DNA from 3 places in the Nicoliella sp. ESL1106 genome. Region 2 is predicted to be linked to each of the others. Evidence: riboswitches for the same ligand, from Rfam matches in the RefSeq annotation. Region 2 holds a riboswitch; each other region holds the start of a gene.
The links. Region 2 has a riboswitch for thiamine pyrophosphate ahead of ACSVI6_RS07420 (uracil-xanthine permease family protein). Riboswitches for the same ligand answer to the same signal wherever they lie in the genome.
Positions count from the first base shown of each region.

Region 1: linked by a shared signal. The riboswitch ahead of ACSVI6_RS02585 (ECF transporter S component) and the one ahead of ACSVI6_RS07420 (uracil-xanthine permease family protein) in region 2 are both predicted to bind thiamine pyrophosphate.
Region 3: linked by a shared signal. The riboswitch ahead of ACSVI6_RS06830 (3-oxoacyl-ACP reductase) and the one ahead of ACSVI6_RS07420 (uracil-xanthine permease family protein) in region 2 are both predicted to bind thiamine pyrophosphate.

Region 1 is NZ_CP196340.1:649,448-660,645, forward strand. Features, by position in the region: gene ACSVI6_RS02565 (hypothetical protein) at 1-1,090, shown strand, start outside; gene ACSVI6_RS02570 (LBP_cg2779 family protein) at 1,121-1,327, opposite strand; gene ACSVI6_RS02575 (energy-coupling factor transporter transmembrane component T family protein) at 1,404-2,051, opposite strand; gene ACSVI6_RS02580 (ABC transporter ATP-binding protein) at 2,048-3,478, opposite strand; gene ACSVI6_RS02585 (ECF transporter S component) at 3,582-4,136, opposite strand; TPP riboswitch at 4,229-4,320, opposite strand; gene ACSVI6_RS02590 (D-alanyl-D-alanine carboxypeptidase family protein) at 4,495-5,511, shown strand; gene ACSVI6_RS02595 (HAD family hydrolase) at 5,604-6,338, shown strand; gene ACSVI6_RS02600 (LVIS_2131 family protein) at 6,422-7,036, shown strand; gene ACSVI6_RS02605 (FAD/NAD(P)-binding protein) at 7,091-8,929, opposite strand; gene ACSVI6_RS02610 (NAD(P)H-hydrate epimerase) at 8,941-9,579, opposite strand; gene ACSVI6_RS02615 (hypothetical protein) at 9,696-10,022, shown strand; gene ACSVI6_RS02620 (YbhB/YbcL family Raf kinase inhibitor-like protein) at 10,063-10,572, opposite strand; gene ACSVI6_RS02625 (glycosyltransferase) at 10,775-11,198, shown strand, end outside.
Region 2 is NZ_CP196341.1:117,614-128,811, reverse strand. Features, by position in the region: gene ACSVI6_RS07445 (MMPL family transporter) at 1-573, opposite strand, end outside; gene ACSVI6_RS07440 (TetR/AcrR family transcriptional regulator) at 697-1,215, shown strand; gene ACSVI6_RS07435 (aminotransferase class I/II-fold pyridoxal phosphate-dependent enzyme) at 1,306-2,478, shown strand; gene ACSVI6_RS07430 (amino acid ABC transporter substrate-binding protein/permease) at 2,737-4,176, shown strand; gene ACSVI6_RS07425 (amino acid ABC transporter ATP-binding protein) at 4,173-4,901, shown strand; TPP riboswitch at 5,130-5,236, shown strand; gene ACSVI6_RS07420 (uracil-xanthine permease family protein) at 5,338-6,642, shown strand; gene ACSVI6_RS07415 (LuxE/PaaK family acyltransferase) at 6,645-7,778, shown strand; gene ACSVI6_RS07410 (acyl-CoA reductase) at 7,771-9,243, shown strand; gene ACSVI6_RS07405 (SDR family oxidoreductase) at 9,258-10,019, shown strand; gene ACSVI6_RS07400 (DMT family transporter) at 10,225-11,103, shown strand; gene ACSVI6_RS07395 (aldo/keto reductase) at 11,145-11,198, opposite strand, start outside.
Region 3 is NZ_CP196341.1:11,211-22,408, forward strand. Features, by position in the region: gene ACSVI6_RS06815 (hypothetical protein) at 1-149, opposite strand, end outside; gene ACSVI6_RS06820 (hypothetical protein) at 360-497, opposite strand; gene ACSVI6_RS06825 (NAD(P)H-dependent oxidoreductase) at 1,113-1,769, shown strand; TPP riboswitch at 1,865-1,954, shown strand; gene ACSVI6_RS06830 (3-oxoacyl-ACP reductase) at 2,003-2,755, shown strand; gene ACSVI6_RS06835 (type 1 glutamine amidotransferase) at 2,816-3,484, opposite strand; gene ACSVI6_RS06840 (sulfite exporter TauE/SafE family protein) at 3,503-4,246, opposite strand; gene ACSVI6_RS06845 (FadR/GntR family transcriptional regulator) at 4,248-4,871, opposite strand; gene ACSVI6_RS06850 (histidine phosphatase family protein) at 5,012-5,905, opposite strand; gene ACSVI6_RS06855 (hypothetical protein) at 6,479-6,982, shown strand; gene ACSVI6_RS06860 (DUF2255 family protein) at 7,053-7,430, shown strand; gene ACSVI6_RS06865 (zinc-binding dehydrogenase) at 7,503-8,540, opposite strand; gene ACSVI6_RS06870 (SDR family oxidoreductase) at 8,568-9,392, opposite strand; gene ACSVI6_RS06875 (NADP-dependent oxidoreductase) at 9,571-10,500, shown strand; gene ACSVI6_RS06880 (hypothetical protein) at 10,614-11,198, shown strand.

The DNA.
Region 1 (11,198 bases), on a different replicon from region 2:
TTTGGATGAGGATAGCGAAGAGCTTGTCATGCGCACCTATGATGAATGGGGGATGCCTGATGGGATGGTCTATTTAAGCCTCGAGATGGTTTATGATGTGGAAGTTGAAGATAGTCCTGACCTACGGCACATGAAACGCCGCATTGAGCTTGCAAAACGGTATCATTTTAAAGAAATTGCTGAAACTAAGTTGATGCGACTGGATAAGCTAGCAAGTATTCGATTAGAAATATTAGGCCGCTCCTACGTTAATGGCCAAGTGGTAATGATTACCATTAGTAATTTAGAACGGGTTAACGATACTTATAATTGCGTTATTGATAAGATCGATTCTGAAGCGGTCTCGGTTACGGTAATCAATAAAACCGATTTTAGTGATCACTCTAAGCATACCTTCAAATTGAGCGACATTACAACGATTGAATTTCTGGGGAAAGAATTAACGATGTTGACCAAAAATAAAGCATTGTTGTTCGGCCCCTCGGTCAATACTGCAATGATTAACGGTAGTGATCCGCAAATCAATAGTGTCTATGCTGAATCTAAAGCAACTCACCATTTATATGAAATTGAATCGGTGGCTGACAATGGTTATTATTACATTGGCTACGTTGTGAATTACAATTCAGATTACGTCATTTTTAACTTAGTGACCATGAGTGGTCAATTTGGTGGATACGTCTTATTAAGAACTACCATGATTGCAAACATTTACTTAGATTCTGATTATTTACGATTGATCCAACACTTTAGTTTAGAAAACCATAACGCCAATACTTTTTTAGAGCCCGTTTTAAATGATGAACGTGAGTTTGATATGGGCAGCGATGTTTTAGAGTCACTGCTTGAACAGGCAATCAATTTAAATCAATTAGTACGAATCGCATCTGCTGGCGGGATGGGTAAATTAGGTTATCCACTTGATATTACACCGATCACGAAGCAAGTTCATTTTCAAGAAGTTGATGATAGTCGGGATGGATTGGAAGAACGAGAATCAATTCCGCTGAATCAAATTGGTGAATTAGCGTTCGATTATCTAGAAGCGTTTTTAACTGATGATGGATTGAAAAATAATCATCCAGAATAATAAAAAACCAGCCAACTGGCTGGTTTTTTATTATTCTTCTGAATCTTTTTGGTTGTTTTCAATGAAGTTTTCAATTAATTCTTTTTCTTCGTTGGTGGGTTGCTTTTCCATTGACTTGATATCGTGTAATCTTTCAACGCTGATATGTAGGTTGAAAGCTAATTGGGTATCTGGCCATGCGTTGCCCTTTTGAAAATCAATGATTTCCTTTGAAATGTTACTAATTCCGTTAGTCATAGTAAGCCTCCTGAAGTTATTTATTAATTATCATTATATTATAACAAACAATTGATTGAAAGGTTCACCGCTTAGTTTAAAAAATGAAAATTGGTAATTGCACCATGATGAGCCAAAAGGCCATGTAAGCAAAGTCGGTCCAGCGAACGTAGGTTTTTTCAACGTGGGTCCGTGGCGCATCTTCAACGAAACCATGTGAGATCATTGCTTGTGAAAGATCGCTAGACCAGTTAATGGCTGCTAAGATGGCTTTGAAATATAATTTCGGCGACCAGAGTTGCATCGTAACCCCGCGCATTAAACTGGCGTGGCGGATCGTTTGGACTTCGATGATGATCCTTGGTACCAAGTTGAATGCGGTCAATACTCCGTAGGCGAACTTGGATGGGAGTTTGAAGTTTTGTTCCAACGTGAATGCGAGGTCCTTAATGTTGCTAGTCATCGTAAAGGTAGCCCCGAGCCAGACGTAGGTGAATAACCGCGTAAACAGCACCCATCCGATAATGGCGCCATGGGTCCCGTAGATAACTTGTGACATTAAGAGTCCAAAGGCTGGAATGATCGGGTACAGGGTCAAATATGCGATCGACTTTAATTTAACCCGTTTGACCAGGAGGTAAATTAAACTGACTGCTAAGATACAAAGGTTCAATGGGACGCTTTGGATAAATGAAATTTCAACTCCGATGATGATGATCATGAATAATTTAATGGCTGTGTTCATAATAACGACTCCTTATAAGTAAGTTGTTGGTCTTTGAACTGAATGTGATAATCAAATAGCGTTTCCAAACCACTGAGTTGATGGCTAATGATGATGATGGTTTGGTTAAATTTTTGACTCGCATTTTTTAGCATTTCGACTACCGTTTCTAGAGACTTGATATCTAACCCCTTAAATGGTTCGTCCATTAATAAAATGTCAGTTCCCATGATCAACATCTCGACGATTTGCAACTTCTTTTTTTGCCCTTCGCTAAGTGTGTAAACGACTTGTTTTTCCCTGCCGTCGATCTGCAACGCCTTAAGCATGGCATCAATATCTTCTTTGGAGTAATTATGATGGACCGCGTTTTTAATCGAAAGCGATAGTTCTTCTTCAACCGTGATGTCGACGAATTGCATTTCAGCATCTTGAAAGACCAGCGCAACGTGGGAAAGGTATTTCTTCTTATGGATCTTTTGGATGTCTTTATCCTGATATGAAATCAAACCCTCATACTTAAAGAGCCGTGTTAAAGCTTTGAACAAGGTCGATTTACCGATTCCATTTTCACCTGTGATCAATGTGATTTGCTTTGCTGGAAATTTGAATTGGTCAGCCTTTAGCAATACGCCTTGGTTTTGCTTTAGTTCACAACTGTTTAAGATCAGATCGGCTGGTTCGTTATTATCGGGAATCGGGAAGTGGACGGCCGCTAACTCTTGATTATCAAATGGTACTAATAGTTTTTGGACCTCTGCATTACTTAACTGTTGAATTTGAAATTGGTTGGGTTTCAGGTAGAAGAACGTATCGACAATGTTGTCGTAACCAGAAAGGTCATGGTCCACTAAGATGATCGTTTTATTCTTTTGATCACGTAAGCGGGTCAATTGATATAGCAGATCACTTCGCGATTGACGATCTAGACTCGCAAATGGTTCGTCCAATAAAATAACGTCGGAATCCATTGCGATGATGATGGCTAAGGCGACCTTTTGCTTTTCACCACCGGATAGGGCGTTCAAGTCACGGTGCTTTAACTTAGTGATGTTCACGAATTCTAGTGCATCATCGATTCGTTGGGGGATGATTTTAGGATCTAACTGTCTATTCTCAAGTGCAAATTGGAGTTCATCATATACGTTCGTCATCGTAAACTGTTGATTGGGGTTTTGAAACATCATTGACACATAGCCGCTGAAGTCAGTAGGGGCAATGTCTTTGATCTCCTTGTCACCAATTTTAATTTCACCAGTGTAATCACCATTGGCAAACTCAGGATATAAACCGGCAATTGACTTTAAAAGCGTCGATTTACCAGTTCCAGATGGTCCAGCAATCAAGCTAATTTTTTCGTTCGGAAAGGTTAGGTTCACGTCTTCTAATACTGGTTGTGAGCGATGCTGGTAGGTAAATGTAAAATGACTAACTGAAACGGTGGTCATGGTTAATTCCTCCTGGTAATTTAAAAATAAAGCACTTACAAGCTTGGCTTTATAAGTGCTTTAAATTCATTTAAATTTATGAAGCATTGAATCGTTAAAATGATTATGCAATGGCGTGGCTTCTGTTTAGGAGCTTCTTGATGGCCAATGGAATTGGGTCACTAAATACCCAGATTGAAATAAATCTAACGATGAATAAGAAGATCAACATTCCAAAACCGTATGCGTTGTATCCATTCTTGAACCAATCCCAAGTAAAAGTAATGATGGTAGTGAAGATACTACCTAACAATAATTGGAAGTGGCCGTACTTCTTGTAACCAGTAACTGCAAAACCTAATTCAGCTCCGGCACCTTGAATTAAACCTGAGACAACGTTCATAACTCCCCATTGGTCACCCAAGAACATTTCAACAACGGCTCCGGCAACTTCTGAGAAAATGGAAACACCAGGCATTCTGAAAATAGCCCCTGCTAATGGACCAGCAACGATCCAAAGACCAAGTGAAATATCGTTTGCTGCGGGAGCAAGACCAATTGGTGTTAAAACTAGTGTTAATGCGTTATAGATAAAACTAGTCAACCAGAAAATAACCCCACAGACAATTGCAATCAATGCAATTAAAATAATGTTTCTAAGACTCCATTTTTTAGACATGGAAAATCCTTCCCTTCAATAAATTAAACAATTATTTTAGATAGACAGAAAAAAGGGACCTCAAATACTGAGGTCCCCTTCGGAATATGTACACCATTGATAAAACGTTTCCCTCCACCAGTACGGACTGGATCAGGTTCAATGGGTATCATCTCAGCCAAAAAAGGCACCCCAAACATCTATCTATTTAATTAACTAGAACAGTATAACTTAATTTTTTCTTAAATGCAAGTTTGAATATTACAGGCATAAATCTTAAATAACACTTCGTTTACATTTATCAATAATCAATTGTTAATAAAGTGCTAAGGTGTTAACTTATTATTTAGGATATCGAAATCAGAGAAGGGTTGGTTAAATGGATCTTAAAAAGAATTTTAAAAAGATGGCAATTGTATTAACTGCTGTTGTCGGATTAGCATCAGCATCAGAAATTACTCCATTTTTAGATGTTGTTTCGACAAAAACAGTTAATGTCAGTGCTGATTATAATTATGATTATAACTATGACGATGGTGCATCAGGAATCACTACTAATAATATTGTTCCTGGAAACTATAAGATGAAGAATGCAGCGGCTGCAATTGCGATCGATGCTACGAACGGACAGGTCATCTATGCTAAAAACATTAATCAAAAAATGAAGGTGGCATCCACAGCCAAGTTAATGTCATTGTACCTGGTGGTTAGAAAAGCACAGGAGACGAATGGCTGGAATCAAGTCGTTGATACTTCTAATGCTGGCTTACGGAGTATGAGTTACAATAATAACGTTGGTGGTGGCTTTAAGCTGGTTGCTGGTCGTAAATATACCGTAAAACAGCTCTATCAAGCAGCACTGATCCAATCATCAAATGCAGCTACGATTGCATTGGGACAATGGGTCGCTGGCTCAAATGGTCAGTTCGTGAATATGATGAATAAACAAGCAAGGGCATGGGGAATTTCTGCGACCTTTAATTCACCATCTGGACTTGAAAATAATGATTTAGTTCATTATGGTTATAAGTATTCTGGTGGAGCCACTGCTGGGAACATGGTAAGTGCAAAGGCGTTGGCAGTAATTGCGCAACACGTTTTAACTTATTATCCAAAGGTATTAAATGATGCTAGCAGGGGTACGGCCAAGGTTGCGGGGCAAAACCTATATAACTACAACAACCTGCTTAAGGGGCGGACCTTCTATGATGCAAGTCTGCGCGTTGATGGTTTAAAGACCGGCTATACTCCAGCTGCAGGGCTATGTTTTGTTGGAACTGGCCAACTACCAGGGAAGCACCGCTTGATTACGATTACTTTGAATGATCCTTATGAATTTAGTGATCAACGTGATTTGATGAAGTACATTTATAAAAATTCATCCATTTACAATTAATCGTCAAAAATCTGCAAAAATGATATAATAATCACAATTAAAATTAAACTCACGGTTAAGACGTGAGTTTTTTATTTTCGGGAGGTTGCAAAATGACTAAATTGATCTTGGCTGATCTTGATCGTGATTTTTTATCCGCAGATGGTGAAATTAACGCATCTCGATTGTCCAAACAGTTAATGAATTTGGCAAAGCAAAATCTACACCTGGGCTTTATGACGGAAGCTCCGTATGCCAAAATGATTCAGATTTTTCATGGGATAAAGGCTCCCTTAGCGTTTATCTGCGAAGGGGGTGCTGAGACCGTTTTGAATCGCGTGGTTCGTGATGAAACGGTGATCGATTATGAAATTTGGAAATCAGCCCTAAAGTGGTTTCAAGCGCAACGCGATTTTAATACCGCATACATTGTCCTTTCGGGGAAGATGAATGCCTACACCGATGCAAGCAAGGATAGTTCAGCCTACCAACGTTTTAATAAGACGTACCCATCTTTATACCAAATGAATGATCTAGAATTAGTGAGTGATTTAGTCTATCAAATTAGATTGGGGTTTGAGAACGGCGATATGCAAAGTTTAGCCCAAACCTTTAATAGTAATTTTAATGGTAAGTTAGTGGCTCATGCTAAGGGAAACGACCTTTGGATCACTTCATTCGATGCTTCATACCAAAACGCAATTGAGACGTTGAGTGAGGAATTAGATATTGACCCGCGGGACGTGGCTTTGATCGATCAAAAACAATCGCATGCCCCCGTTGATGAGCTTTTTGAAACTGCAACTACTGAAAATGGTTATGATGCCATCGATCAATTTCTGAAATAATAATTGAATTTGTTATCTTCTTACTAAGCAGGTACAATAATGTAATGGTCAGTAATATTACTTTTATTTAAAGGAGCTTGTTTATGATATCAGCCTGGAATCTAATCGGGTTTGCCATCTGGATTATCATTGCAATTAGTTTAATTTCAATGGTTATTTCTATCCGTAGGCAAAAGCGACAGGCCTTATTGCATCAAGATGAAAAGCTAGTAAGCAGAAATAGAATCGTTTTATTTTTTCAAGGGCTTTTAATACTGGGGGCTGCCTTAGCGATGGTGATAATTACGCTAAGAGCTGATATTTCTAGTCATAATGTTTCTGTTTCTAGAAGTTACAAACCAATTGTATTAGATACGAATGGTCGTAAATCATACTATGTTAATGTTTATAATTCTAAAAATAAATCGGGTGGTCAATATTACACCTATTTAACGAAGGGTGAACATTATCAAGTTAGTAGCAATGATTCAACCATCATTAGTGGTGCTAACACCGTTTCATTGCCAACCGAAACCTATCGTTCCAGTGGAAGTCGGTTGAATGACTTAGATCGGAAATACCAGCGGGCTTGGATTGAAACCACTACCGCCAAATATAAGCCGAATTTATTAAATGGATTGGGATTACGGGCGGGCCAGCGTGCTAGTCGTTATGTCATTATCAGAGTCCCAAACCAATCATTTATTTATTATCATTAATAATTTAATGAAATTTAAAAAGCGGAATCGATCGTGAAATCGGTTCCGCTTTTTTTACATTGTATCTCGATATTTAGTATTAATTTTTAAGATTTGATGGCTTATCTGTTCGGCGCTACGGTGGTTTTCATCATTGCCAACCATTGGAAAGACAGTGGTTAACCAGTGAATGCCCTCCGTTAAGGTACTGAAAACGAAAAAGCCGGCATCAATTTCACCACTAGTATTGATGGCTTGATCAGAATCAGCATCGATGTTGATGGCATTAATTTTTACTGCTCGTTCATTAGCATCCTTGAAAGCAGCTGGGGTGATGATTTTATGTTTTACCATTCCGTTAATTAATTCACTTTTGGTAGTTGCGAAGTTCAGCCGAGGAATCCGTGCTTCGATTAAAGCATCGGCGATTACGGGCTCTTTTGGATAGTACTTTGAAAGGGCTACGAAATGTTGGTTAGCACCAATTACGTTCATTTGTGGTCCTAAAATAGTAACCACGCCAGCGTGCATTAGGGCAATTAATTGTTTAAAACGAATTGCAGGGGCACCATTGGAGAGAAACTGGCTGTTAGCTTTAAAGGTAGTTAGAAATTCACTAAGGTAATCAGCTTCTGTAAAGTCGTTTTCTACAATCGTGTCCCGCATCGTTTGACGAACCTCTTTATATACCGTTAGGGCGGATGATAATGGCCCTACGCCAAGGCCCAATTCAGCATCGCTAGCGACCGCGTTTAGCCAGTTGAGCAACGTTTGTTGATAATCGGCGGTGGTTGTGATTGGAGTCCCAGCAACTGGGTTGAGCAATAACTCCCATCTGAGGATTTCATTAGGTTCAAATGGTCCCGATTGGATGGCAGCATCGGGATCTTTTACGAACTGAGCGGTGAATTGATCTATATCCACTTGCGGATGGTCACGCTTAAGGATCATTTGATAGTAAACGATTTCAATTTCACGACGCATTAATTGACGGAATTGCTTAACCGAAAGCTTACCATTGACCTTATGCTTTGCGATGTTTTCTTTAGTCACAAAGTGAGCCTTGAAGTGATATTCGTTCGTCTCCTTAACGACGGCCTTAGGATAATACGTGACCCCTCGTCTGGAGCCTGCAAATATGTGAGGCTCATGTCCAGATGGCTTGTAAATAAAGGTGCCATCTTCATTTTGGATAAATTGTCCCCCACGATCTACGGTCAATTTAATCATTTCATCAAAGAAGCTCATTCCTAATCCCCTGATAATTACGTTTTGGGCATCATCGATTGGATAACTCTTCACATCACCAGGGTAGGTTGGGGCTTGGTAGTAAAGGTTATTTTGTTCAGCATAATCCCTTAATGATTCTTCCGTGGGCGTTAGCTGATTGACATTGGTATTGATCGTTAGGATTACATTATCAAACTGAAAAGTCTGCTCATCAGCATTGATGGACCAACCATTAGCGGCTTTATTAACATTTGTTACCGCCGTTTGATGGTATGTTACTGTAACCCCAGTGGGGAGGGATTTGACCAATAATTGGTAGAACCATTGGGCATAGACTCCCAGTAATACCCGAGGTGAGTATCCGTTGGGGGTCAACGACTGTGCTAATGGTAGTAGCTTTTTATCGTACCCATTTTCATTAATGAAGGCACTGGCTTTAGTTTGTGACCATTGGTATAGGTTTAGCGCATTATCGTCATCTTTAGCTGGCAGTGAGATATCTTCTGCGATTGTGTTCATGATTAGATTAGTCGATTGATCAACTCGCCAGACTTGGCCGCCAGGTAAAAACGGGTCAAAGAGGTGGATCGATAATGAATCGATCTGACTATTATTAAAATTATGGATTAAATGTGATAGTGTGATTAACCCGCGCGGGCCACTACCAATAATTCCAATGTTCATTCTTATTCCTCCTATTGATTGATTTCTTTAGGATCATAAACGCCGATATCATCAACGAATAATTGTCCGCAGTAAGCTTGCCCATTAGTGGAATTCATTCCGTTTTTGGCATAGGCAAACGTTGCGGTAGCATTTGCATGCACTGCGACCCCCATTTCATCACCCAGATCCACGTTGAACCCAGATGGAACATCGATTGCGAGTGTTTTGGCATCACTATTATTGATGTTTTCGATGATTTGTTGATAGTTGCCACTAACTGGTCTTGAAAGGCCAATACCAAATAGGGCGTCAATGATTACTGAGTAGGTATCCCAATTGATATCTTGACTAATAAATTCAACACCATATTTTTTGGCAAAGTCTAATTGTTGGATTCTTTCAATGGTGGCGTGTTTTTCGTTGCCAGCCAATAAGACCTCGACTCTTTTGCCATGGTTTTTTAATAGGCGTGCGATTGCCAGACCGTCACCGCCGTTGTTACCAGATCCGGCAACGATTAGGACTTTATCCAGGGGCCATCTTAAACTATTGAGGTTTTCAACGCTTTTGAGTGCAGCCCGTTCCATTAGAACCAGGGATGGCACCCCGATATCACGCATTGTATATTGATCGAATGCTTTAGCATCACCAGCGGAAATTGTTTTCAAAGCGACACATCCTTTATTAATTATTATGTTATTAACATTATTAAACAAATTAAAAATTAAATAAAGAGACTCGTGTTATAATTTTACCAATAATAAAGTTTGAGAGGTTGGTTAAAATGAGTGAATATATTCCTGAAAATATGCGTGAAGTAAAGCATGCCCTAATCGATTTAGAAGATGCTGGTAAACAGGTCGATCCAGATCAATTTATTGCTAAAACGGTTGAAAATTTGTTTCAAATTTATTTAGACGAAGCAGAAGAGGGGCACTATGATACTGCTAGGCTCACGGCTCCTGATCGATTTCAAATTTTTGATTTAGCTAATCACGTTATTCACGAAGAAAAATCAACTAGTGATAGCTTTGTAAATGATTTTAAAAACGATGCTGATAAGTTATTGATGCATTTAGGCGATGTTGCATACGATGTGGCAGCCCAATAAAAAACAGGCTAGCGAATTTTCGTTGGCCTGTTTTTTTGGATTATTGTAAAACTTTTAACTGAACGCTGGATTGATCAAGAATGTGTCCATTCATTGCGGATTGCATTTCATTGAGCCAAAATCCCTCGTTTAAGTTTAACTTAGTATCTAGCGCATACATAGTTAAGGTATATTCATGGTCACAGTTGGGAGGGGTGGGGCCTAAATAACGCTCGCTGATGATTGGATCCAGTGGCCCTGCTAATGGACCAGCAGTACTATTTTTACCGTGAGTGAGCGGAATTAGGTCCTCGTGACTAGCGTTTTCGGGAATCGTCGTGGTATTAGGATCGATATTAGCAGCGACCCAGTGAATATAGGCAAACCCACAAACTGGAATCGAATCCCAATCGAGCATCACCAGTGATAAAGATTTAGTTCCATCGGGAACCCCACTGATTTCAATTGGAAAAGAAATAAATGGAACGTTTCCGATTTTTTGACTATTTTCTGCATGCTTTGTATACTTATTACCTAGATGGTTATTTTCTAGTGGAACGTTAATATTCATAAGTAAAGACTCCCTTCATTAATATTATTATACGATATTACTGATAAGTTAAATATTAAAGTCTTTCTTAACTATGGTGATAATTTATCATTTATCACTGTTTTAATTTGGCGTTTTATTATATAATAACCTCTAGACAGTACTTGATGTTACTGAAAATAAGCGTTACATAAGGTAGGTAATTAATTTTATGAACTTTTTTATGAACTCAAGCTTTAACGCTAAAAATTCAGGAATCGAACATGCTCAATTAAAAAGAGCGTTTCTTTTCCGTAAGAATAAAGAAGCTTACAAGCTAGTCTTTCGCGAATGGAACCCACTTCTTCATTTCCACTTGAACAACGTTGGGATTCATGATGATGAAATCTTAAACCTTTTTGATTTCTTCCAAGAAGCAGAAGATGTTAAGGAAAAGGCAGTTAGACCAGAAGATCTTGATTTTGGGGTTTCTGATTTAACTTACCAAAATGATGATGAACACAACCGAGTAATTGTTTTCAAAGACAAGTTAATCATTGCTCGTGTTAACTGCTTTGGTAAGGATATTACCGATGACAAGCGTGTTCAATCAGTAGAACTTTTTGATGGTTTTGCTAACTTGTACCGTGTTGATTTCTACGATTACC
Region 2 (11,198 bases):
CAATAAAAGGATAAACGCAATTATAATTCCAATGATTTCTGATGAACCACCAATTTCAAATGGTGTGATCTGCACAGTCCCATCGTATGCGATCTTGGTCTGGGCGTGGTTGCTTACGACTTTGAACTGCTTTTCGACGGCTTTGATCTGAGCTTGGCTAACCAATTTGGCATCTTTATCAAACGTTACCGTTACATAAGTAGTGGATTGGTCCTTACTGACCAATTTGTTAGAATATGGATTTTCGACACTCTTGATGCCCTTTTCAGCTTTTATATTCTTCATTGCAGCTTCAATTTGACGTTTGAGGGACTTTTGATTTACGCCGTGTTTTTGGTCGTTTTTAATTACGACCTTCATAGTACCGGCGTTCACATCTTGGTTGAACTCGTGTTTCAATGTGGATTGTACATTGGTGGATGGCAGTCCCTTGATCGTAAAGTTTTGATTATAATTAGAGCCGAGTTTGCTGACCCCGACGATAAATGCCACTAGCACGAATAGCCATACTAATAGTGACTTGAATTTATTATGGAATGACCATTGGCCCAATTTGTTAAGCTTTTGATTCATTTTAACTACCTCTTTCTCAGATTTAATTGATAAAATAATTATAAGATAGACAAAAGTCATGTAAAATGGACAATATAGTGATAGTGCACAAAAAATAAACACAGGAGTAAAAATGTACAAAACATGGCGGACTTTAGAAAACAACGAACCAATTTAATTATCTTTCAAGCGTTGAATAACATGCTTGAAAACGAATTATTTACTAATATTACGGTTAATCAGATTGCTAAAAATTCATTAATTCATCGCAATACTTTTTATCATCATTTTGAAGATAAATACGATTTATTGCATCAATTTATTTTATTTGCAATTGATAATGCTAGTTCTGGAATTGATCAATCTGGATTTAGTAGCCAACCGTTTCATGTGATTCATGAACTATACATTTACAATGATTCTTACCAGCGATTGTTCAACTTACAAAGTCGCGATGAAGAATTTATGCAGATCTTTTCATCAACGTTCGTTGAAATTTTTGTGCAAGGGCGTAACGACGTTGATAATATTTGGACGATGGGTAAAATTTCGGCGATTATGACTTGGAATCGCTTGAATGGAAACCGTTACAACATGTTTGCTGATTATATTTTATTAGATCAAATTTTTACGACCCACCAATTTCCAAAAATTAGTAATTAAATATTTATACTAATCATTTGAAATCATTAAAATACGATGTTAAAATAATTAGAAAGATTATTAGTATTACTCTAAAACGAGGGGAAAATAATGATGGATTTAAAACAATTTATTAGTAAAAGTGCGAACGGAATTCAGCCAGATTTAATTTCTAGCTTTAATAGCCAAGTTGCTGGAATCAAGGGTTTGATCCCACTTACATTAGGTGAACCAGATTTTAATACTCCAGAACATGTTAAAGAAGCTGCGATTCAAGCGATTGAACAAAATGAAAGTCACTACTCTAATCCGCAGGGGATTTTTGCACTTAGAGAAGCGGCAGCCAATTATGTTCATGATAAATATGGTTTGAATTACGATCCAGAGACTGAGGTACTAGCTACGTCTGGGGTGAGTGAAGCGTTGCTGTGTACCTTTTTAGCAATTATTAACGCTGGCGATGAGGTAATCTTACCAACGCCAGCATTTCCAGTTTATGAATCTGTTATCAAGCTACCAGGTGGAAAGCCAGTCTATGTTGATACCTCTAATGACGGCTTTAAACTAACGCCTGCTAAGTTGGAAAAGACCTTAAAGGAACACGGTGACAAGGTCAAAGCCCTGTTATTGAATTATCCAAGTAACCCAACGGGAGTTACTTACAGTGAAGATGAACTTAGCGCTTTAGCTGAAGTAATTAAAAAGTATGATATTTTAGTGATCAGTGATGAAATTTATAGTGAGTTAACTTACGACCACGCTCATTTTTCATTCGCTAAACTCCTTCCTGAGCAAACGATTACTTACAATGGCTTGTCTAAGTCCCATGCGATGACAGGTTGGCGAGTTGGGGTAGTGTTTGCAAAGCCCGCAATTTTATCAGAAATATTGAAGATGCACATGTTCGCTAGTTTCTGTCTTACTGCTAATGCTCAATATGCAGCCATCGAGGCATTTAATAATGGACGCGACGATGCTGAACCAATGAAAAAGGTTTATGAACAAAGACGTGATCTAGTTGTCAACGGTCTTAAAGAAGTTGGGATCAATAGTCCCACCCCAGAGGGGGCCTTTTATATCTTCGCTTCAATTCCTGATTCATACAAGACTGATAGTATGCAATTCTGTCTTGACTTAGCGAATGAAGCGCACGTAGGGGTCGTTCCTGGAGTTGGCTTTGGACCTGGTGGTGAAAATAGCTTTAGATTAAGCTATGCTGCTAGTACGGAAGAGCTAGAGGAAGCTGTAAAACGGATTCAGAATTTTGTGAAAAATCATGAATAAACATCAATAAATAGATAAGTAACCATTTGGGATATTTTGACTAAATGGTTACTTTTTTATAATATTTACAAAAAAATAGTAAAATTTAAAAACCGCGCTAAATCAATGTTGGAAGCGATTTATTTATGCAAAACCGCTATTTTTATGTGAGATGATGTAACACGAAATATATACAAATCTTAAAAAAACTGCTAAAATATAATTAATGAAAATTAAAAATGTGTAACCTATTGATGGGTACACGAAGGGGATATTGTCATGAAAAAATTAAAGGGGTTCTTCGGTGCAATGGTAATAGCGCTGTTTGCGTTATTGATTGGTACTGGCTTTTCAAGTCAGACTGCCCATGCAGAAAAGACCTATCAAATTGGGACGGATGTTACATTTCCTCCGTTTGAATTTGCTAATGATCAAAACAAGTATGTCGGAATCGACATTGATTTGATGAAGGCAATTGCTAAGGATCAGGGCTTTAAGGTAAATATTAAACCAATTGGTTTTAATGCTGCGGTTCAAGCAACCCAGTCAGGACAAATTGATGGTGTGATCGCTGGGATGAATATTACTCCAGAACGTGCACAGACCTTTGATTTTTCCAATCCTTACTACAAGTCTGGTGTTGTAATGGCTGTTAAGCAGGGGGGGAGCGTTAAAGACCTTAATCAACTCCGTGGTAAAAGAGTTGCCGTTAAGACGGGGACTTCCGGAGCTGCGTATGCTAACAGCATCAAGAATAAATATGGCTTTAAGGTGGTTACCTTTGATGATTCTAGTAACATGTACCAAGATGTGTTAACTGGAAATTCGGCTGCCTGTTTTGAAGATGAACCAGTTATGAAGTACAGTATCAAGCAAGGCACGAAACTTTCAATCGTTACTAAGCCTGCTGATAGTGGTTCATATGGTTTTGCCGTTGATAAGGGTAAGAACAAGGTATTGCTTGCTAAGTTCAACAAGGGACTTGCTAACCTCCAAAAGAACGGTGAATATAAAAAGATTGTTGATCACTACCTAGAAAGCAAGGGAACCAATGCTGGTTCTAGTGACCATACCTTCTTGGGAATCCTTAAGCAAAACAAGGGCTTCCTTTGGAACGGGTTCTTACAAACACTTTGGTTAAGTATCGTTTCGATCTTCTTTGCAACATTATTTGGAGTAATCGTGGGACTATTGGGTGTATTGCCTTACAAGTTCTTCCAAGACCTATCTAGTACCATTATCTATATTTTCCGTGGGTTACCATTACTAGTGTTGGCACTATTCATTTACACCGGGATTCCAACTTTAACTGGAACTAAGATTCCAGCGTTCATTGCCGGGGTCGTCACCTTAATGTTCAATGAAGGAGCCTATATTGCGGCCTTCGTTCGTGGGGGGATTAATTCCGTTGACAGTGGTCAAATGGAAGCAGCTCGGAGTTTAGGACTGCCATTCTCCAAGTCGATGTTTAAGGTTATTCTTCCACAGGGAATTAAGTTAATCATTCCATCATTCATTAACCAATTTATTATCACTTTGAAGGATACTTCAATCCTATCAATTATTGGAATTCTAGAATTAACCCAAACTGGTAAAATTATTATCGCAAGAAACCTTGAAGGATTTAAGGTCTGGACAATTGTTGCTTTGATTTACTTAATCGTGATCACGCTGTTGACCTGGTTATCTAAATGGGGTGAAAGGAGAACTAGATTATGATTAAAGTAGACGTTAAAAACCTAGTCAAGAACTACGGGAGCAACCACGTTTTAAAGAACGTTGACTTTCAAGTTCAAAAAAACGAAGTGGTCGTAATTATCGGACCATCCGGATCTGGGAAAAGTACGTTATTAAGAACCTTGAATAAGTTGGAAGAACCAACCTCTGGTTCCGTAATCATTGATGGGAAGGACATCGCAGACCCAAAGACCGATATGAATAAGGTTCGTGAAAACATCGGGATGGTGTTCCAACATTTCAACCTCTTTAACAATCTTTCAGTTGGTGACAACATCATGTTAGCACCAGTTGAGTTAAAGAAGGAAACTAAGGAAGAAGCTGCTGAACAAGCCAAGAAACTCTTGGAAGTTGTTAACCTTTCCCAAAAATTTGATGCAAAGGTGCAATCACTTTCTGGTGGTCAAAAACAACGGATCGCCATTGCCCGTGCTTTAGCCATGAAGCCAGACATCATGTTATTTGACGAACCCACCAGTGCCCTTGATCCAGAAATGGTTGGTGATGTTTTGCAAGTAATGAAGCGGTTGGCTAAGGATGGAATGACAATGGTGGTCGTAACCCATGAAATGGGCTTTGCCCGTGAAGTTGCGGACCGCGTGGTCTTTGTTGATGACGGTAAGATTTTGGAATCAGGAACGCCTGAAGAAATCTTTGATCATCCTAAAAATGCCAGATTACAATCATTCTTGGAAAAAGTGCTATAAAAAATAAATAATGAAATAACCATCTTGCGAATTTCGTAAGGTGGTTATTTTTTATGCTTTGATAACAATTTGGATGATGGCTAAATCAACTCTTTAGGAGGCGAATTGGTTGGTTCACTAAAAATAAAATAACTTTTTTGTTACTATAATATCCACTATTTTTTGAAACATTTATCTAAAAATGTCACTTTTGCTTGTTGTTTGATTATGCTATACTCAAATTACTTAATTAACTGCAAGGGGAGCCGTTCGGCTGAGACTAGGTTAATCAAAACCTTGACCCTAATGAACCTGATCTGGTTAGTACCAGCGTAGGAATGCAGCGGATATTTATGAAAACTATCCAATTCTTTTTGTGGTGCAAACTATCCAATTTTTTGTTGTGAATTGGGTTCTCAGTTTAATTAAGCCAAAATGCTTAAGGAGAGATGTTTTCATGAATAATGAACAGGAAAAGCAAAGTTTGGATCCCGCAAACTTAAAATGGGGGCAAACGTTTCTTGCAAGTATTCAACATATTTTTGTTTCAAATGTATGGTTAGATCCAATTTTTGTGGCTTCAACAGCTGGGTTATCACTGAGCTTATCGACTAATTTAGTTAATGCAATTTTTATTGCATCTGGGTTAGTAACGATTATTCAAGCCACTAAGTTAGTTCGCCTTCCAATTGTGCAGGGACCATCCGCAGCTTTTGATGCGTTGATGATCAATGCTGGAAAAACGGGGACGTTACCCGCAGCTGGCGGATCGATTTTACTAAGTGCGATCTTAGCCTTCTTTTTAGCGGTTACTGGTTTATTGTCCAAGTTAACTAAATGGCTTCGACCAGCGATCACTGGAACGATTATCTTTTTAGTGGGGGTCTCATTAGCTAGTTTTACACTAGCGGAATTTTTAGGTGGGGACCCGACTGCAGCATCATTTGCATCACCCAAGACCTTATTCGTAGCAATTGTAACCGCAGGAATCGTAGTCTTTTTATCGATTTTTGGAAAGGGTGCTTGGCATCGCTATTCATTTTTAATTGCATTGGTAGCTGGTGATCTGATTGCAGGATTGACTGGCATGATCAATCTATCAGCGGTTGGTTCTAAGCCGCTGTTCGGCTTACCACACATCTTGCCTTATGGGATGTTGAAGTTTAATTGGACCATCTTCTTAACGTTCTTCATTGCCTACTGTGTGGCGATTATTGAGGCATTGGGAGTATATGAAGCATCGGCTGATGTAACTAATACTAAGGTGGACCAAAAGAGAATGGAAAAGGGAATTGCTGGTGAAGCAGCGGGATCAATCTTGTCATCACTAATTGGTGGGTTCCCAACCACAGCATTTGCGCAAAACTTAGGAGTAATGAAGCTGACTGGAATTCATTCTAGAAAACCAATCCTACTAGCTGGTAGTTTGTTAGTGGTATTAGGCTTTATTCCAAAGCTAGGGGCCTTTTTATCTTTGACTCCCGCTCCAGTAATTGGTGGGATGTTCCTACCAGCAGCGGCCACGTTAATTACAACTGGTTTTAATATTTTAAAACGCGCTGAAAATAACGATACGAATAACTTAATTATTGGGTTATCGATTATGCTTGCAATCGGGATTCCAGCTTATGCTTCTGGCTATAATGGAGCATTAAAGCCATTATTAACTAATAACATTTTATTAGGAGCAATTTCTTCAGTTGTTCTTCACATTATCCTAGTGGCAATTCCTAAAGCATTTAAAAAGCAGGAGGCGGAATAGCAATGGTGCTATCAACAGTTGAAATTCAAAGAGAAGTTTTAGCGTTTATTGATCAATACGCAGTTGCGAATGCGAGCGAAAGTGCAGGGGCGTTTAATGAACTAGCGCTTAAAATATTTAACTATCAATTTGAAAATAACTTGCCGTTTAAAAAGTATGCCAAGAGTCAAAGAAAGACCCCGTTGTTAGTGCGGGATTGGACTGAAATTCCATTGATGCCAATTCAGGGTTATAAACGATTGACCTTATCTGCCACCCCGATTACGGATGATGAACCCGTGTTTATGTCGAGTGGAACGACCGATCCAACCCATCGGAGTCGTAATTATCACCCCACTTTTAAAACTTGGGATGCTTCGATGCGCTTTCCGTTCAAGAAATTTGTAATGCCTGATCATGATAAAATGCGGATCATTGGTCTATTTCCAGGTGAAGATATCAACCCTAATTCTTCACTGTCCAGATACGTTAGTAAGGCAGTCGAATTTTTTGGTGATGAGCAAAGTAAAATCTATGTGGATGAATCACAAATGGATTTTGCTGGCATTATTGCGGCCTTGCAAGCATCAATTAAGGCCAATCAACCAGTAATGTTACTGGGGGCCAGTTTTTCATATGTTCACTTATTAGACTACCTGAAGCAAAACGATTTACATTTCCAGTTACCAACCGATAGTCGGCTGTTTGATACTGGTGGTTTCAAGGGACAGTCCAGAAGTGTCGAATTTCAAACGTTGATGCAAGAAATTGAGGATACGTTTGGCATCGATCGTGATCACTATATTAACATGTACGGAATGACTGAAGTTTGTTCACAATGCTATGACCAAAACATTTATGATTTATATCATGATCAATCAATTAACTACGATAAGGCTGCGCCAGCATGGGTGCGGATCCAAATTTTAGATCCAGATCAATTAACGCCGGTTAAAAATGGTCAGGTCGGGCTAATTGCATATTACGATCTTTCGAATTGGAATTCCTGTGTGGGAATCTTAACCGAAGATATGGGTGTGCAAGATGAAGCAGGCTTTAAATTGCTAGGTCGGGTCAAGGGCGCTGAAGCTAAGGGGTGTTCGATCGCCGTCGATCAGCTACTGGCTTCTAATCAAGCTGGTGATCAAATTGACTAAGGACCCCATCCAAATCATCCCAATTGACCTGTTTAGCCTTCCTCGTGAGGTGCAACCAGTTAATTTTAATTACTATTCAATTCCGAATGGTAATACGACATATTCTTTCCGTTATCCTGAGTTGACCGCTGCTGAAATTGCGCATACTGCTCGGATAATTAAGCACCACCAACATAGTTACCTAACCAAATTAACGCTTGCTGAGATCATTAATGTAATCGATCAGGCGGTGCAAAAATGGACCCACCCAGAATACGAGCAGCGCAAATTGGCAATTAAATTGATTCCCAAAATTACGGGCTATAATTCAGAAACGGTGTTATTAGAAATTAAGCGCTTTGTTCGGTTGTTTAGGAAAAAGGAGCTTTTGAGATTCGTTGATACTGAGTTAGATCAACCAGGGATTTTAGATGAATTTCATCCCCAAAGAAGCGGTAGCAACACGAAAGCGTTTGGCCCGGACGGCATTTTTCATGTCTTTTCTGGGAACATCCCAGCGCTGCAGTTGTGGCCATTGGTCATGGGGCTCTTAGTTAAATCAGCTAATTTGGGTAAAACGTCGCTTGCCGAACCACTGTTTCCAATCCTGTTCATGCAATCGATTGCTAGTGTTGATGCGCACATGGCTGAATGCACTGCAATCTTGCCATGGCACGGGGGAAACACTCAATTAGAGCAAGCGGCCATCAATAATACGGATGCGACGATCGTTTATGGTTCTAATCAAGCCGTCAATAGTATTCGACAAATGGTGCCGACTGACAAGAAGTTTTTACACTATGGCTATAAGATTAGCTTTTCAATGGTCGGCAAAGAAGCGCTAACTCCTGAATATTACCGTGAGACTGCGCATCAGGCCGTCGAAGATGTTGCTGTTTATGACCAACAAAGTTGTCTTTCTGCCCAAACTATTTTTGTGGAAAGTGGCGGGGCAATCAGTCCGCGGTTATTCGCTAGTGTAATTGCCAACGAGTTGGCGGACTATCAACAAAAACGGCCGCGCGCCCAACTAACGAATGAAGAGGCGGCTGCGATCAATCGATTGCGCAATGAGTGTCAAATAACGCAAATTCAAAATGGATCCGTAGAGGTAATTAGTAGTGACCATAGTACCGATTGGACGGTCATATACCACGGTAAACCTGGGTTCGCTAATTCACCATTGAATCGGACGGTACACATTTTTCAGATCGATGATTTAGCAGCTGTTACTAAGTATTTAGATGGCTACCATTCATTTCTGCAAAGTTGTGGGGTGGCGGTAGCACCCACGCGCCTTTTTGAAATTGCTGATCAATTAGGCCGAATTGGGGTCGATCGAATTTCAGCACTGGGTGAAATGACTAGAGCTAAGCCTGGTTGGCATCACGATGGCGGCTTTAACCTGTTGAGCATACTGCATTTCGTGGATATCGAAAGAAGTGCAGAGGACCTAGCAGAACGATACGATCCAGATGTTGAGTAGGGGGAACTTAAATAATGTTACTGAAGAATAAGGTGGCTGTCATAACTGGAAGTAGCCGTGGAATTGGTGCGGCAATTGCCAAACAGTTTGCTGAAGAGGGCGCGATTGTCGTCATCAACTACTTGCATAATCAGCAACGGGCCGAACAGGTCGTAGCTGATATTAGAGCAAATGGTGGCAACGGCGTCGCAATTCAAGCGGACGTTCGGGATGCTAAATCGGTTGCTGCGATGTTTGCGTTAATTAAAGATCAATTTGATGAGGTTGATATCGTTGTGAATAACGCTTTGAATCACTACGTTTTTAATCCCAAGACCAGAAAGACCAGTGCGTCAATTGATTGGCAGGATTATCAATCGCAAATTGATGGGAGTCTAAAGGGGTCCTTTAATATTTGCCATTCTGCGATTCCGATGATTAGCCATAGTGGCCGCATTATCAATATGGTCAGCAATTTAATTGAATCACCATTGATTCCATATCACGACTATATTACGGCTAAAAGTGCGCTACTGGGCTTCACTAGATCCCTGGCTGCTGAAGTTGGAAACCTTGGAATTTTGGTCAATGCGATTGCGCCCGGGTTGACCTATCCAACTGATTCCAGTATTGAAACGCAAAATGATGTTCGTGAATCGATCATTAACATGACACCGACTGGCAGATTAACAGTACCAAAGGACATTGCAGGAACCGCTACTTTCTTAGCATCTAACTTGGCTAGTAACATAACTGGTCAATGCTTATACGTTGATGGTGGCTTAGTAATGCATTAAAAAGTTAAATAAAACAAGCCCGAGTAATTTTCTACTTGGGCTTGTTTTTTTATGGTCTAACTATTTCAATGTGTCCATATCGATCACAAAACGATATTTAAATTTGCTTTTTAAGATGCAATACTGATTCCACCATTCATGATTTTAACGATTTGGGATATTTTGATATAATAGATTAGGTTAAAACTAAAAATGGAGGGATCAAATGAACAGAAAAAATCTGTTTTTATTAATAATTTCAATTGTGGCCATTTCAGTTGCTGCCATCCTAGTGAAGCTGACCAGTGCACCAGCAACGGTCATTAGTATGTATCGGATGTACTTAGCGTGTCTGTTGTTATTGCCATTCGTGTGGCTTCATCGCAGTGACTTAAAAAAATTATCATTCTTACAATGGCTGTACCTAGCGATTGCGGGGAGTTTTTTGGGGATGCACTTTGGACTGTGGTTTCAGTCGTTAAAGTATACCTCAGTGACAAGTTCAACGATTATTTTATCATTACAACCAATTGTGGCCCTGGTGGGCGGCTTCATTGTTTATAAGGAACGGACGAACTTAAAGACCGTTGGAACGATCGTATTATCAATTATTGGGGTGGTGATCGTTAGTTCCACTGATTTGGGAACCAATAATTCAACCGCTTTAATTGGTGATTTAATGGCGTTCGTTAGTGTGATTGCATTAGTAACTTACTTGTTGATTGGCCAGGCAAAGGTGAAGGGGATTTCGTTTTGGGTTTATAGTTTTATCGTCTTTTTATTTGCCGGAATTGCCTTGAACGGCTTTAATTTGATTGCCAAGGTGCCACTAGTTGGGTATAGTCGATTTGACTGGTTAATGTTTTTATCACTAGCAATCTTCCCAACGGTTGCCCACGTCATCTACAATTACCTTTTGAACTACGTTAATACCACTACGATCTCAATTAGCACCCTTGGTGAGCCAGTTGGGGCGACCATCCTAGCGGTGATCCTTTTAGGCGAGCGGATAACGCTCATTCAAGTGCTTGGTGGCATCATCGTTATCATCGGGGTCTTTTTATTTCTTAAGCAACAAAATAGTCAATCTGAATTAGCAGAATAATAAAAGCAGTTGCCAACTTAACATCGGCAACTGCTTTTTAATTAGCGCTTAAAACTAGCGATTCTTCTAATTTGTTCTGGATCGGCGTGGTCAAA
Region 3 (11,198 bases), 110 kb from region 2:
TCGATCGTTTGTAAAATTAAGTACATCCCCAAGTCCCTTACGATATAACCAAGCGCAAAGTTTTCATACTTATAATTATCACGTGATTTTGAATAAATTTCTAATGGTTTATCGTTTCCGATATACTTATTGATCTTATGCTTATCCATTGGCAAAATCTCCTGACTCATTCGATTGATATGTATATTATGAATGATTTATGTGCAGTTGTAAAAATATGCGTTCTAAATATTTCAATTTAGCTTGGCAATAAAATAGCTTAAAATCAAAATACCTGACAAACCATTATTCATGATCTGTCAGGCATTATTATTATGGATTTGAATCTTTAATAACGAAATGGTGGAAACACTTCTTTCTTATTTAGAATTTGCGGTAAATCGATTTTCTAAGTGAATGGTAACACCTTCCTGTTCATTAGCTGGGTAAAACGAACTTTGTACTAAGTTGGTGATTACATCTCCCTTGAATAAAATCTGGGGTAAATCGTTCTTCATGATACTGGAATCATCCCCTTTGATTTATTGTCATTATAATATACCTTTTAAATGATAAAGTAAACCCTTTTGAACGATTTTTTCTAATCTTTTTTAATTATTTTTTAATCATCCGTCGATAGGGAAAAGGGCGGGAATCAAAATACCTGATAGACCATTTTAGATGATCTATCAGGCATTATTATTATGAGTTTGAATCTTATTTAGCAAAATGGTGGAAACACTTCTTTCTTATTTAGAATCTGCGGTAAATCGATGTTTTAAGTGAATGGTAGGTACCTCTCTTTCATTAGCTGGGTAACTCACTTATAATCTCATTGGTGGAAACACATCCCTTACAATTTAATCTGCGGTAAAACCTTCAGTTTGCATTGGAAACATCCCCTTTGCTTTGTTGTTGATAATAATATAACGCAATTAAATTAGAATGTAAAGGGTTTTATCTAATTTATTTATAATTATTTTCAAATTATCGCTTAATCATGATGATGCCTTGATTTAAAGGCCTAATCCATTAAAATCTGATCGATAATTAGCTGAGCGAGGGCGAATTAATTGCGGCACATTGTTATCAATGATAATTTATTATTATATCAATTAAAAAGGATGACAATTATGGATAAAAACGAAGCTTTAATTAACTTAGCCCATCGTAGGTATGCGACTAAAAAGTATGATCCGAACAAACATATTTCCGATAGGGATTGGCATACCATTATGGAGGTCGCTAGATTATCACCTAGTTCAATGGGACTTGAACCTTGGCAATTTTTGTTGATCGAAAACAAAGAATTGAAGCAGGCAATGTATAACGATGCCTGGGGAGCGCAAAAGAGCCTTGACGGCGCTGACAAATTTGTTGTAATTTTAGCTCGTAAGGATATGAATATTCATTCCCCTCATATTAAGCATATGAGCGAAGATGTTCAAGGCCACCCGTTTGATATTGATTCACCGTTCTCTAAAAAAATCATTAATTTTCAGGAAAATGATTTTAAGTTAAATACTGAGCGTGAATTATTTGATTGGGCTTCAAAGCAAACCTACATTCCATTGGCGAACATGATGGATGCCGCTGCAGCATTAGACATTGATAGTTGTCCAATCGAGGGCTTTAACCGTGTCAACATTGATCGGATTCTGTCTGATTATGGAGCATTCGATCCTAAAAAGTGGAGCGTTTCTGTAATGGTAAGTTTTGGTTATCGTGACCAAGCGATTACGCCTAAGAAACGCCAACCAATGGAGGCTGTCTACCGAGTTATTAAATAATTAAGATGAAGCACAATTCGTTATTGGATTGTGTTTTTATATTGAGTTGATTAATTCATTTTTATCGCTTAATATATAAGTGGATTCAAATAATATACCGATTAATGGGGTGCTGGAATGGCTGAGATGATACCCATGAACCTGATCTAGGTAATGCTAGCGGAGGGATTATTAAAGGTGTATAAAATCAAGCTATTGCTTCATTCGATTAGTCTTTTAAGGAGATTTTTCAAATGGCAAGAACAGTTTTAATTACAGGAGCAAGTTCAGGATTAGGCGCTGAAACTGCGAAACAATTTGGTGAACGGGGCTTTAACGTCGTGGTAAATTATTACCATCATCAAGACGCTGCTGACCAAGTAGTTGAAGAAATTGGATCAGACCATGCAATTGCAATCCAGGCCGACGTTAGGGACAGAAGCCAAATCGATGCACTAGTTAAGCAGGCAATTGATCATTTTGGAAGTCTAGACGTCGTTGTTAACAATGCTTTAGTCGGGTTTAAATTTGACCCCGTTAAGCAAAAGGCATTTCAAGATTTATCATGGGATGACTACCAAAAACAAATTGACGGGACCTTGAAGGGTGCTTTTAACGTTACCCAAAGTGTGCTTCCTAATATGATTAAAAATCATTATGGGAAGGTCATTAATATCGGGACGAACCTGTTTCAAAATCCGGTTGTTCCTTACCATGAATACACTACCGCAAAAGCAGCATTGATTGGGTTTACTAGAAACTTAGCAGCCGAACTAGGGAGTGATGGGATTAGTTTCAATATGGTATCAGGGGGATTACTTAGAACCACTAATGCCAGTGCTGTTACTACTCCCGAGGTGTTTGACTTAATTGCCAATCAAACGCCACTTAAATCAGTAACTACTCCGAAACAGGTTGCTAAGATGGTGGTGTTCTTGGGATCAGACGAAAGTGATGGGATTACAGGTCAAAATTACACTGTTGATGGTGGATTAACAATGAACTAAATATCAAATGAAAGGGCAGTAGTAATCACATTCGTGAATGCTACTGCCTTTTTTCATTGATTATTGTTCATTAATGTAATCTAGTATTCTAAACATGACGGCCTTATTTTCAATTGGAACTGGGGTGTTCAATATTTCTTGAGCGCTTTGGCCTAATATCGAGTCCTTAATATATGGAAAATCATTCACTACCATCTCACGAACGTTATTAGCCTTGGGTTCCAAATGAAATTGGAGGCCCGCAATTCGATGGTTCATCACGAACCCTTGGTTCTTTAAGCCAGGGGTGGAAAATAAACGTTCTGCCCCTGCTGGAATTTTGAACATTTCTTCATGCCAGTGAAGGGCAGTGACTTGTTTTGGTAATCCAGAAATGGCATTACTTTCTAGTTTAACAGCTGCCCAACCAACTTCCTTGACTGGCGATTTACCAACTGGGTATCCCATGGCCTTGGTGATTTGTTGCGCGCCATAACAGACCCCAAGCATTGGCGTATTCCGCTTTAAAAGGGTATTGATTAAATCGCGTTCCTGTTGGATCCAGGGGAAGTTATCGTTGGGACTCATCGGTCCTCCTAAAATAACTAACATATCGGTTTCATCTGCAGTAGGTAAGTAGCCGAATTGGTATGGATGATAGGTATAGACTTCATGGTCGTGTGCTTGCGCCCAGTCTAAAATTGATCCTGGTCCTTCGTTTGGAGTGTGTTGTAAGATATTGATTCTCATATTGGTAACCTCACTTTTCTAATAGGTAGTAATAAATAGATAGGTTGATAATCCGATTGCAAAAATCCCCACGCAAATTTCCATCACTTTAGTAGGGATGAATTTAACAATGATCGGTCCTAAATAGCCGCCGACCACTAGTCCAATCGCTAGTGGAATGATAACGATCCAGTCCACTGGTAAAATCAAAATGAAGATAATGGCGCTGATAATGTTACTAGCTAGTGACAAAACGTTTCTAATCGCATTGTAGACATAATACGGGGCATGAATAATTCTGGACAACACTGCGGTTTCTAAAATTCCTGAACCCGCACCAAAGTAGCCGTTATAAAGACCGATGATGGGGAGAAACAGGTACTGAATGCTTCGTATGAAGCGGTTGTCATGGGGCTGGTCTTTTTTGGGGATCAACATCATGATTCCGGCAAACATAATGATAAACGGGACGATCCGTTTAAATTGAGCATTGCTGCTGTTGATTAGGATGAACGTGCCAATTATGCAACCAAATACTGAAAGTAATGTGATGACCCCAGCTTGTTTACGATAACTTTTGATTTCCTTAGCAGATGATAGGACCGAGGTACAACCACTGAATATAATACTAATGGTGGCCGTTACGTTTGCCATGATGGGAGAAACGCCAATTGACAACAGGATGGGATAGATTGTTAAGACCGCCATCCCGACAATCCCATTTAAAACCCCAGCCGCCAGTCCACCGATAATTAAGAAAATAATTGTTGGGATTGATAACATTTTATTTGCCTACTTCCTGAATTAACTTGATGGCAGCTTCTGCATTTCGATCCATCAATGCATCGAACAACTGATTATGATGCTTAATTTTCCCTTTATAGTGTGGATTCTTAGCAATTGATTGACTTAGATGACTTTTCCATAGTGGCTTTAGTTCCTTGAACCACTTAATTAAATACGCATTTTGTGACATTTTGACGATTTGTTCATGGAATAGGATATCTTGTTCAAGGTATTCATTGAATTTGCCTTGTGATAATAATTGATTCCTTCTAGTAAGATATGCTTTGAGGGTGATCCATTCTTCAGGGGTAATATCATTATCAACCAATTCAACAATGGCCTCTTTTTCAAGCATTTTCTCAGTTCGCCATAGCAGGGGATTTTGTTCGTCGATCAGCTCCAATTGTTGAACGTATGTTCCTGATCCTTGTTTAATGCTAACCACGCCTGAATGGGCGAGGATTTGCATTGCTTCTCTAATAGTGGAGCGACCGACCGCTAGTTCATTCATTAATTCAGCTTCTTTGGGTAACTTATCACCAGTAGTTAAGTGGTGTTCCTTAATATACATAATGATTTTTTGGATCGTTTCCGTGCCAAGACTTATATTTTTAGATTGCATGTTAACTTTCCCTCCTTAAATACATCATATCACTTATATAATACATCAGATGTATTTTATTACAAGGGTGATTATTGTTTTTTGCCATAAAAAAAACGACCTAATAATAAAGATGATTAGGTCGTTTTAATATTTAATGATTAATCTTGATATTTTACATCAATTGTTTTTTGATCCTTAACTTTGTGATCCTTTAAGTATTTAATGCCCTTATTGACGTAGCTGGTATCGCCGACTTTACCAAATCTAACTTTATTGGTCTTAACATTGTAATAAACCTTTGTGATTCCTGAGTTAGGCATTGCTTCATCGGTAATTAATTTCTTATCAGCAGCACTCATATTGTGATCATATTTTGATAAGTATGCAGTAATGATATCTCCGGAACTAACGACAAGGGCGTTTTTCCCCTTTTCCTTAGCAGTCCGTTCAGCTACTTCTTTAATGCCTTTGGCTTCACGTTTAACGATTGTAGTACCACTTTCTGCTCGATCAGATTTAGGGAGTTTGGTACTATCTTTGTCAATTTCGTACAATGCATCATGCATCTTAACTACAAAATCAGTTCCAAATTTCTTTTGTAGCTCTGCACGACTAGTGGCGTTGTAGTACTTATTTAAAACAGCATCTTCTTGGTCATAATTGTCTAGTTCGTATTCACCGTTACCAGCTTCTCTAAATAGGGGCGTTTCGTTAACGGTAACTTTACCATTACCAGAGTAAACCAACATGTCTTTAACCGTATCTAAGTGTCGAATTAATTTTCCGCACGCTGCATCAGTAAACTTGATCCCGCGTAATCCAGCACCAACTTCTTCAGCCACTTTTGCGCCCTTAGGGGTTAATGGATAATCATCCCAACCCTCTGCAAGCTCCATTACGTTTCCCGTAGTTTCACCATGGCGAGCTAGGTAGATCGTAACTTCATTCTTGTTAGAACTTGCTTTTGCACTAACGTTGAGAGTCGAACTACTTACTGTCAATAACGAAATACCAATTACACTGATGGGAATCAATTTACTAAAATGCTTCAAAATAATCGCCTTTTTTCTATTTAATTTTTTGATGCATCTTTATCATATCTCTGAAATTGTAAAAAAGTTAGCATAAAAATGTAAAAAATAAGTAATTAATGGGGGCTAACATGATAGAGGACTGCGCATAGTCACAAGCAAATACTTACTTTAACTAAATAAAAAAAGAAAAATTGTTTATAACTAATTTATAACCTATAATTATGAATTAAACATCGTCATAAATAAGGATTTTAAAATATGAACATTAAATGTATTAAATGTGGGTTTATTAGAGTTGATTCAAAAAATGAATGCCCATATTGCTACAAAATAGATAGTAATAAAAATAAAAAATTTTTTAGCACCTGGGAAGGAATTTATTTAAGGTGTAATTTATGTGACTACATTTATTGCATTGATGATCTTGATTACCCAATATTAAATGCTTGTCCTAGATTCAATTGCGATGCAACGTTAGGTGAAACAACCCCATACGACCATCCAGAATTCAATAAAATTAACTACGCTGACGTTAATTTAGCATCGGCAAAAAAGTTAAAATGCCAAAAATGTGGTTATATTTATAATGATTTGCTTAAAGCGTGTCCTTATTGTGATGCTTCCAATGCTAACGCCACATCAGTTGCTGATGACGAACCAGGTGGGGTGGAGGTAAAATGCTATCGATGCAAACGCATTTACCAGGACACCCAAATAACCTGTCCAGAGTGTGGTTCGATCGATTATCATCCGACCCATGCTGATGAGCGGAAGGCTTCACCACATTTTAACCAAGCACCAAATGTAAAGTGCTCCCGATGTAATTTTGTGTATCCGAGCACTTTTTCAGCATGTCCGAACTGTCCTGCCAGAGCAATATGGGCATCTGGAACGAATGCACCATGTACGGTCAGTGAACTCGAAAACACTGTTGATGAAGAACTCCCAGAAGATCAGCCAAGTTATATAGAGAACATTTTCGTTTGGACATTAACGATTATTTTCGGGTTACCAATTATTATTTGGACATTCTTCGTGGTAGCGTTTTTTGGTTTCATTATCTTATTGATCTTGGTCATGGTATTCAACGTCTAGGTGCGTGGTGCTTGACTTATAGTTAACTCTAGGTGGTTTAATAGTCTTAATCACAGAAGGGGGCAATATTATGACAAAATGGAATGCTTCACAGTTAGAAGCTTTTGCTACTGCAGATGATATGCACATCTCACCATTTTACGACGATGGCAAGACTTACGGGACACCGACGTTCATTTGGTCGGTCGTTGCTGATGGTAATCTTTACGTGCGTGGTTATAACGGTCAACATTCGAGTTGGTACCAATCAGCAATTAAGCAGGGGGCCGGAAAGATCAAATTGGCGGGACAAGAATTTGAAGTAACCTTCAAATCAGCTGCTGGTAATTCACAATTAGATGCAAAGATCAACCAAGCCTATCAGGATAAGTATGGCAGCAGTCCTTACTATCCACCAATGGTTGAGGCAGGCCCTGTTTCTGCAACAGTCGAAATCGATCCTAAGTAGTTGCTTCAATCTAAATAAAATACCCAATGGTTGTTAAAAATTAATAACAATTATTGGGTATTTTTTATTAAATTATTTAGTAGTAACAACTGACTTAATTGTTTTTCTTTCAGCCATTGCTTTATAAGCATCATCAACATCATCAATGTTGTAAGTCGCTGTAAATACTTTTCCAGGATTGATCTGACCATCTAATACTGCTTTTAATAGGATGTTTTTATCATAAGTCGTTACGGATGCAATTCCACCAGCGATGACAACATTATTCCAGAATGCAACTGGGTAGTCAATGTTACCATGGGGAACGCCGACACGACCAACGTGGGCACCAGGACGCGCAACCTTCAAAGCGGTATTAGTCGATAATTCACTTCCGACACATTCGAGTACGGCATCGGCACCAGCGTTGTGGGTAATTTCCATGACTTTTTCGACTGCTTCATCCCCACGTTCTTCAATAATATCGGTCGCCCCAAATTCTTTGGCTAATGCTTGACGATCAGCGTGACGACTCATGGCAACGATCCGCTTAGCACCGAGTAATTGAGCAGCAATGATTCCACAAAGCCCAACTGCGCCGTCCCCAACAACCACAACTGTATCACCATTTTGGACGTTTGCTGTCTTAGCAGCATGAAATCCAGTGGCCATTACATCGGATAGGGCTAAGAATGAATTGAGCATTCCTTGGCTATAATCTTCTGGATTGCCAGGAACCTTCACTAAAGCCCAATTTGCATGTTGGAAGCGCACATATTCTGATTGATACCCGTTACTAAAATTATCAGAATGGCTTTGACAATTCCCATCAAAGCCAGCCCGACAAGCTGCACAATGGCCACACCCATGGGTGAACGGTGCAATCACAAAGTCACCAGGCTTAACCGTGGTGATGGCTTTTCCAACTGATTCAACAATTCCGATTGCTTCATGGCCGTTGTTCAATGAATTAGGTGCTTTCTTATCTAATCCACGGTATGTCCAAAGATCTGATCCGCAGACACAAGCTTGCACAACATGTAAAATAACATCATCGTCTTTTTCAATTTCTGGTTTGGCAACGTCTTTCACTTCGACTTTCCCAGCTTTCACAAAACGTGTTTGTTTCATATTTAAATTCTCCCTTAAAATTAGTTTTTAATCTTTATCACCGTAGTAAAAATCTGCAGTCGCACCACCATCAGCTAGGAAGGTCGCACCAGTGATGAAGGCCCCGCGGTCGCTCATTAATAGCTCAGCAACGTTAGCGATTTCATCAGCCGTACCTGGCCGTCCAGCAGGGGACTTAGCGAACATCTTTTTATAAAAATCACCGCGAATCCCGTTAAATTCGTCAATTGCAAGGGGGGTAACAATGATTCCAGGAGCAATGTCGTTAATCCGCGCACCACGCTTGCCCCATTTAACGGCTTCTGCCATCACTCGTTTTTCGTTACAACGCTTGGCCAGTTGATAAGCCTTAAGGGTATTTTCAATATTATCGGGTTGTAGTAAGGCTAAATCCAATAGTTGTTCAGTTGGGGTACAAGCAAGTTGTTGATCTTCTTCAGCAGTAAGGGCGGGCATTCTAAATCCAGATTGACTGGAAATGGTGACCCCAGTTCCGCCCTTGGCAATAACCTTACCGACTTCTTCTAATAAAACTGCCGTTCCGTATAGATCGACCTTTAAAATCGCTTCGATCGATGCTTGGCTAGGTGATAGTCCCGCCCCGTTAACGAGTTGTTTAATTTCACCATATTGTTGAGCAGTCTGGATCATTTCCTGAATTGATGCCCGTGACGATAGATCCATTTCTACGGCCTCGACATCAAAGCCCGCATTCGTCATCGTTTCAGCAATTCGGTTAGCATTATTAGGGTTCTTATCCCCTAGGATAATCTTTTTATCGGCACCCATCCGTCTAGCAATCGCCATACTTAATTGACCAGCACCCGTTACAATCATTACATCTTTTGCCAAAATATTCATCTACTTTCTTGATTTGATGTTATTAGCTTACAGCTTAAAGTTGGGTTTAAGTCAACGTTTTTTATTTATTAATTTAGGATTCACTATTAAAATACATTCAATTGACTTTAGTTTTTGATAATACTAGCATTTAAGCATAGTAGTAAATTATCATAAGGGTGGAATTAAGATGAAAGCAATTGAATACAATGAATATGGTAATAATTCAGTTCTAAAGTTAGCAGACAAAGTTACTAAAAACCCTGTTGAACATGAAATCATCGTTAAAACTAAGGCGGTCAGCATTAATCCAATGGACTGGAAGTTAATGATGGGCTATATGCAACAGATGATGTCCATGCAATTTCCAGCAACGCCTGGGATCGATGTCACTGGGGTGGTTGAATCCGTTGGATCATCTGTTACCAAATTCAAACCAGGTGATCGGGTCGTATCATTTGTTAATACCTATAAGGGAACGCTTCAAGAAGAAACTGTTACTTTAGATAGTTTAACCGCGATTCTGCCGAGTTCAGTATCATTTGAAGATGGGGCGACGATTCCAGTGGCTGGTTTAACTGCCTATCAATCATTATTCGATAAATTGCACCTTCAAGCAGGTGAACGGTTATTGATCCAAGGTGGCGCAGGAGCAGTGGGGATGTTTGCAATTCAATTTGCTAAAAATGCTGGAGCCAATGTCTCAGTGACCGCTAGTCCTGATCATAATGATTTTTTGCAGGGGTTAGGAGTTGATAAGGTAATTGATTATCACAATTCCGATGCATTTAAAGACGTTGATAAGTTTGATAAAATTTTAGATTTGATTGGTGGCAAGACGCTGGCGGCTAGTTATTCGCTGATTAAAGTCGGTGGAGCAATCGTTTCAACTAGTGGGATGCCTGACCAGGATATTTGTAAGCAACTATCCATTAATGGTGATTTCATTCAGACTGAAGTTAAGCCGAATCAATTAGCTGCAATTGCAGAACAAATTGCTGATAATAAAGTCAAGGTGACCATTTCAAAGCAATATGATTTTAGCTTGGTGAATGTTAAGCAGGCGTTCGAAGAAAGTGAAGCAGGGCATACAACGGGTAAGATTGTAGTTATATTTTAATTAATCAATTTTTAAGATAATAATTATGAAACGATTTAAATGATTATTATCATTTAATCACAATAATTGATTAAATATATTTATTAAATTAAAATATTCATGAGGTGAATATTATGAAAAAAATAAAAACTTTATTGATTTCCACAATTCTGGCTAGTGGGACTGTCTTCGGACTTACATATTCAAATCCTACGAACGTCTCTGCTGCTAAACACGTAGAGCACGTTCAAAAAGATTACGTCCCCCTTGTTAAGGAAATGATTTTAGATGATGCTAACGAAGCAAAATATATTAATATTCGTGGTGCCAAACAAATGAAATTTGATAAGAAATTAAACAAGGAAGCACAGACATATGCCAGCAAAGCAATGAAGTATATCTTTGGTGGTAAACATAGAGCATTTAATGATAAAGCATTCAATAAAATTGCAGGTAAGTACTATGCTAAAAACCACAATAAATCTATTTTTACTTCTAGAGCTTGGAACAATAAACGTTTAAATGCTGCTCAGACAGCAAGTTGGGTAGAACAACCATTATTCAACGCTGGTAGTAGTGGTAAAGTTGGTAAGAATTATAATAAATTCATTAAGACTAAGGGCTTTAAGCGTCTCGGAGTTGGGTTCGTTTATGGATACAATCCAAATAATAGTAAATTCCCCCACGAAAGCATAGCCATTGTGGTTGCTAAAAAATAA